DNA from 2 places in the Cedecea sp. B1(4) genome. Region 2 is predicted to be linked to the other one. Evidence: predicted binding sites of a transcription regulator. Region 2 holds the regulator's gene; the other holds the start of a gene.

Region 1 (3,380 bases), on a different contig from region 2:
CCCGGTTGCCACCAGTAAGTCGCAGGCACGCTGTTCGGCCAGAATAGCGGTCAGCACCGCCTGATAGCTCTTCCAGGTATTAATCCCTAGCAGCGTTTCGTTCTTTCCCGCGAACAAATGGGTATCGGTTATTTGCAATATCCTGATTCGGCCTCCATCGGCCACAGGAAGGGTTAACAGGCTTTCCAAATGGTGTCCTTAGGTTTCACGCACACTTACTACCCACCACACTTAAGCTGCTGATATCCAGGCGGCAGCTCGATTCATTCAGGGTATCAATACCATCCATTATTCAGGGCGTTGTGCCGTTAACCGTCCTCAACCCTAAAAAAACTAGGTATACACAGGCACGGCCATTGCTCCATGCGCTAAACAGTAGCGCAGCCAATCAGCAAGAAACTGGTTAATTTGATGCTTTTCGTCGCGTTGATGCAACTTTTTATTCGGATAATCATATCGCGCTTTGAAGCGAAAGATCTGCTGGCTTGAACACACTTCCGCGACCATCGCATCATGGTAAAGTCTGACCGACATTGACGGCAGGCTCCAGTAACTCACCGAGGGGTGCGTTTGTTCTATTTCCACCAGGGTGGTATAACGCGTTGATTCTGAGATAGTTAAGCGATATCTGGCGCTATTAACCTGATAGGTTACCGTTTCGCCCGCCGCATCATTTTTCGGCAACAGGCGGCGCAGCTGCGCGAAGTTGGTTTCGCACAAACGCATCATTTCGGGGAAGTCAGGGGTATAGCGCTTCATAATCAGTGATTCCACTCTTTTCTTAGTTGCTCATAATGCAGCTGCAGCCATTGCAAAGCGATGACCGTCGCCGCGTTGTCGATGCTCCCCTCTTCGACACACTGGTAAGCCTGCTCCCGGCTCACCACATGAACACGAATATCTTCGTTTTCTTCCACCAGGCCGTGAATACCGTTGGCCTGAGTGGCATCCACTTCGCCGACTAAAATAGACAACCTTTCGCTGGTGCCGCCAGGGCTGGCTAAATAGCTCAGAACCGGTTTGGTCCGGCCCACAGCAAGGCCCGCTTCTTCTATGGCTTCACGGCGCGCAACATCTTCTAAGCTTTCACCCTCTTCAATCATGCCGGCGATCATTTCTAACAGCCATGGGGTTTCGCTGGTGTCCCAGGCTGCAATACGAATCTGCTCTATCAACACGACTTCATCGCGCACAGGGTCATAGGGTAGCAGTACCGCAGCGTGACCGCGTTCAAAAATTTCGCGCCTGACTTCGCCACTCATTTCGCCATTAAACAAACGATGGCGAAAACGATAAAGATCGAGTGAAAAAAAGCCACGATAAAGCGTTTCCCGTGCAATAATTTCTACATCCTTTTTGGCGAAAGTAGCCGCTAGCTTTTCTGACTTGTTCATAGATGATGTCCTGATGACAAATGGGCGCTGGCCGGGCGATTTCAACCCTGCTTAACTGCCCTTTCAATTTTGATGTGGTAGATTGGTGAAAATTAAGGTAGATGGCACTTTACGCCAACCTGCCCGGCTGACGGAATCTGTAGAATCGGCGATCATCTTTGACTCCTGTCGGCGTTAAACAAAATAATTCTGCTTCACAACAAGGAATGCAAATGAAGAAACTGCTCCCCATTCTTATCGGTCTGAGCCTAACGGGTTTCAGCGCCATGAGCCAGGCAGAAAACCTGCTGCAGGTTTATCAACAGGCGCGCACCAGCAACCCGGACCTGCGTAAATCCGCTGCTGACCGTGACGCCGCATTCGAAAAAATTAATGAAGCACGCAGCCCATTATTACCACAGCTGGGCCTGGGTGCAGATTACACCTACGGCAACGGTTTTCGCGACTCTAATGGCGTTAACTCCAACACGACCAGTGCAACATTACAGCTGACGCAAACTATTTTTGATATGTCGAAATGGCGCGCGCTGAGCCTGCAGGAAAAAACAGCAGGGATTCAGGATGTTAGCTTCCAGACCGATCAGCAGTCTCTGATCCTGAACACGGCCACAGCCTATTTTAACGTGCTGAGCGCCATTGACGCGCTTTCCTATACTGAAGCGCAGAAACAGGCCATCTACCGCCAGTTGGATCAAACCACTCAGCGCTTTAACGTAGGCCTGGTTGCCATCACTGACGTGCAGAACGCCCGCGCGCAGTACGACACAGTGCTGGCGAACGAAGTCACCGCCCGTAATAACCTGGACAACGCGGTGGAATCACTGCGTCAGGTCACCGGGAACGACTATCTGAGCCTGGCTTCTCTGAACGTAGACGGTTTCAAAACCACCAAGCCAGATGCAGTCAATAACCTGCTAAAAGATGCTGAGAAACGCAACCTTAGCCTGCTTCAGGCTCGTCTGAGCCAGGATCTTGCCCGCGAACAAATTCGCCTGGCTGAAGACGGCCACCTGCCGACCCTGAGCCTGAACGCGTCCAGCGGCGTCACTAACAGCAGCTACAATGGTTCTAAAACTTCCGGCAATTCGCAGTATGACAACAGCTATAAAGGGCAGAACCAGGTTGGCCTGAGCTTCTCCCTGCCGCTGTACCAGGGTGGCCAGGTTAACTCTCAGGTTAAACAGGCTCAGTACAACTTTGTGGGTGCCAGCGAGCAGTTGGAAAGCGCGCACCGCAGCGTGGTACAGACCGTGCGTTCTTCCTTTAATAACGTGAACGCCTCTATCAGCACCATCAACGCTTACAAACAGGCCGTTGTGTCTGCACAAAGCTCCCTGGATGCGATGGAAGCCGGCTACTCGGTGGGTACCCGTACTATCGTTGACGTGCTGGATGCGACCACCACGCTGTATAACGCCAAACAGCAACTCTCCAGCGCACGTTATAACTACCTGATTAATCAGCTGAATATTAAATCAGCATTGGGTACGTTGAACGAGCAAGATCTGATTGCGCTGAACAATACGCTGGGCAAACCGGTTTCAACCTCTGCGGACAGCGTTGCGCCGGAAACCCCAGAGCAGGATGCCCGGGCTGACGGTTACAACACCGCGCCAGCGACGGTTTCCACTAAGGCAACTCATGCCACTCCGGCTGCGGCCACCAGCGGGAAAAAAGCGAACCCATTCGCTAATTAATCTCGGGAATGCCAACGAAAGGGGCGTATTTTTACGCCCCTTTTTTTCTGCCTCGCGTTTGAACGTAAGGCAACGTAAAGATCTCCTGCCAACAGGCCAACATCGCTTCAATTTCAACCGCTCATCCCCTATCCTTAGCACCAAACCTACTGGGCTCAGGACTGATTAAATGAAACGGACAAAAAATATAAATCATTCATCGTTCCGCAAAAGCTGGAACGCACGCCATTTAACGCCGGTGGCGTTGGCTGTCACCGCCGTCTTTATGCTGGCTGGCTGTGAACAAAGC
Region 2 (3,380 bases):
CGATTTCGATATCCAGCCAGACTTTGGGTTCAGCAGGCGCGTTTCGCCACTGCTCTAGCTGCTGCTCGATTTCACTCAGTGACCCTTTCACGATGGCCAGCGGCTGGCTGATGGGGACTTCCAGAGGCTCGACGCTGGTTAGCGCTCCGCCGCTGAATGTCACCAGAAAAACGGTTTTTGCTTTGCCGGTTTCGTCGAAACTCAGCGGAATCGGCGAGCCGCTGTAGCGAATATGCTCCGTGCCGCCAATTTTTTGCGCGCGATGAATGTGCCCGAGCGCAATGTAGTCGGCGGGCGGGAAGTGCTGCGCCGGGAAGGCATCCAGCGTGCCAATATAAATGTCACGCACCGCATCGGATTTCGTGACGCCTACCGTGGTCAGGTGCCCGGTCGCAATAATCGGCAGTGGCTGGTCACCGCGAAGCGCCACGGCGGCGGCATAACATTGCTGATAATGTTCGCTGATGGCTTCCATTAAAGATCGCTGTTTTTCATGGCCGGACAGCCCCGCCTGGCTGCTTTGAATGTCGCGAGGACGCAGGAAAGGAATTGGGCAGAGAATCGCCCCCGGCGTGCCGTCTTTTTGGTTGAGCAGCAGCGCCTGTTCGTCTTTGTTATGGCGGGCGCTGGCAATGACGCGGGTGTTCAGGCAGGCCAGCAGCTCGCGGGATTCATTCAGGGTAGCTACGGAATCGTGATTCCCCGCCAGCACCACCAGCTGGCAGCCGGTGCCCTGCAGCTGCACGACAAAACGATTATACATTTCACGGGCGTAGCTCGGCGGCGAGCCGGTATCAAAGATATCTCCCGCGACGAGGATCGCATCCACCTGATGTTCGACTGCGGCGTTTAACAACCAGTCGAGAAAGGCCTGATGTTCAGAAGCCCGGCTTTTGGTATAGAAGTTTTGGCCGAGGTGCCAGTCTGATGTGTGGAGAATGCGCATAACCTGTCCCATGGCAAAGAGGCGAATTACCGATTATAAGCTATTGAGCTGGCAGCGTAACCGTCAGTAAAAATCCATGGCTGTCATAATTCAAAAAGGTGAAATATCTGGCCGTCATCTTTTTCATAAATCTGTCACAAATCTGACGCATACTGGCGCACAATTAATAAGAGATGGTCTCTTTTCAACAGGGTAAATCATGGCGAGACGCATTTTAGTCGTAGAAGATGAAGCTCCGATTCGTGAAATGGTGAGCTTTGTGCTCGAGCAAAATGGCTTCCAGTCGGTAGAGGCGGAAGATTATGACAGCGCGGTTAACCTGCTGATTGAACCTTTCCCCGACCTGATCCTGCTGGACTGGATGCTGCCAGGCGGTTCCGGGATCCAGTTCATCAAGCACCTGAAGCGCGAAGCGCTGACCCGCGAAATCCCGGTGATGATGCTGACCGCGCGTGGCGAAGAAGAAGATCGCGTGCGTGGCCTTGAAGTCGGTGCCGATGATTACATCACTAAGCCGTTCTCGCCTAAAGAGCTGGTGGCGCGTATTAAAGCGGTGATGCGCCGTATTTCCCCGATGGCGGTGGAAGAAGTGATTGAGATGCAGGGGCTGAGTCTTGACCCGTCCTCACACCGCGTGATGACCGGCGAAGATCCCCTCGACATGGGGCCAACTGAATTTAAGCTGTTACACTTCTTTATGACCCACCCGGAGCGCGTTTACAGCCGTGAACAGCTGCTCAATAACGTTTGGGGAACGAACGTTTACGTTGAAGACCGTACCGTAGACGTGCATATTCGTCGCCTGCGTAAAGCGTTGGAAACAAGTGGTCATGACAAAATGGTGCAAACAGTTCGCGGCACGGGTTATCGTTTTTCAACCCGTTTTTAATATGCTGACAGGAGCGTGACGCGTGCTGGAACGGCTGTCATGGAAAAGGCTGGTACTGGAGCTGGTGCTCTGTTGTATGCCAGCGGCAATTCTCGGATTGATTTTTGGCCACCTGCCGTGGTTTTTACTGGCGGCAGTGACCGCCCTGCTAAGCTGGCATTTCTGGAATTTACTTCGTCTCTCCTGGTGGCTGTGGGTTGACCGCAGCATGACCCCGCCGCCCGGGCGGGGAAGCTGGGAACCTCTGCTGTACGGGCTGCACCAGATGCAGCTGCGTAATAAAAAGCGCCGCAAAGAGTTAGGCAACCTGATCAAACGCTTCCGAAGCGGAGCCGAATCGCTGCCCGATGCGGTGGTGCTGACCACCGAAGAAGGCACCATTTTTTGGTGTAACGGCCTGGCGCAACAGCTGCTTGGCCTGCGCTGGCCGGACGACAGCGGCCAAAATATCCTCAACCTGCTGCGTTACCCTGAATTCTCGCAATACGTGGCGAAGCAGCAGTTTGGCCGCCCGCTGACGCTGGTACTGAACAATGGCCGTCATCTTGAGTTCCGCGTGATGCCCTACGCCGACGGGCAGTGGCTGATGGTGGCGCGAGACGTCACGCAGATGCACCAGCTTGAAGGCGCTCGCCGCAATTTCTTTGCCAACGTTAGCCATGAGCTGCGCACGCCGCTGACCGTGTTACAGGGTTATCTGGAGATGATGCAGGATCAGGCTCTGGAAGGGCCGCTGCGGGATAAAGCGCTGCATACCATGCGCGAGCAAACTTCGCGCATGGAAGGGCTGGTGAGGCAATTGTTAACGCTGTCGCGCATCGAAGCCGCGCCCACGCTGTCGATGAATGAGAAAATCGACGTGCCGCTAATGCTGCGCGTGGTGGAACGAGAGGCGCAGACGTTGAGCCAGCAGAAGCAAACGCTCACTTTTAACGTTGAGCCAGGGCTGCATGTTTACGGTAACGAAGAGCAGCTGCGCAGTGCGATCTCTAACCTGGTGTATAACGCGGTGAATCACACGCCTGCCGGGACGCACATCACCGTCACCTGGCGCAGGTTGCCTCACGGCGTAGCGTTCAGCGTGAAGGATACCGGGCCGGGGATCTCCGCCGAGCACATTCCGCGCCTGACGGAGCGTTTCTACCGAGTAGACAAAGCGCGTTCCCGGCAGACCGGAGGCAGCGGGCTTGGGCTGGCCATCGTGAAGCATGCCCTTAGCCATCATGATGCGCGGCTGGATATCGAAAGCGTACCGGGGCAGGGCTCGACGTTTTCGTTCATCCTGCCCGAGCGCTTAATCGCCCCTGAGTCAGCGGTGGCTGCACATTAATTCACCGTAACCGTCAAGTACACTTTCCACAGGCCAGTTTTCTGGCCTTTTTGTTTGTATTTTCATCACTCGTTAAGTGATGAATATTGAATTGGTGCTTTTTTGTCCGAATGATAAGCCATAACAAAAGCGTATAATCAACTTTATTCACTGCTTATGCGTATTTTTAAAGGATATATTTCTGGTTTCCCGATCCCTTCTTGTCTTCAAACGCT

The links. The regulator PhoB, encoded in region 2, activates phosphate uptake and scavenging genes when phosphate is short. The targets are predictions, from matches to a motif close to CTGTCATAAAACTGNCNNAT.
Region 1: a site for PhoB is predicted at 1,467-1,486, ahead of nudF (ADP-ribose diphosphatase). Genes of this name have one in related genera too.

The regions. Positions count from the first base shown of each region.
Region 1 covers NZ_JCAHMZ010000006.1:340,665-344,044, forward strand. The annotation lists gene cpdA (3',5'-cyclic-AMP phosphodiesterase) at 1-189, opposite strand, end outside; gene ACR6JA_RS14250 (DUF1249 family protein) at 334-759, opposite strand; gene nudF (ADP-ribose diphosphatase) at 762-1,394, opposite strand; gene tolC (outer membrane channel protein TolC) at 1,607-3,091, shown strand; gene ACR6JA_RS14265 (DUF1190 family protein) at 3,261-3,380, shown strand, end outside.
Region 2 covers NZ_JCAHMZ010000008.1:228,420-231,799, reverse strand. The annotation lists gene sbcD (exonuclease subunit SbcD) at 1-946, opposite strand, end outside; gene phoB (phosphate response regulator transcription factor PhoB) at 1,146-1,835, shown strand; gene phoR (phosphate regulon sensor histidine kinase PhoR) at 1,858-3,165, shown strand.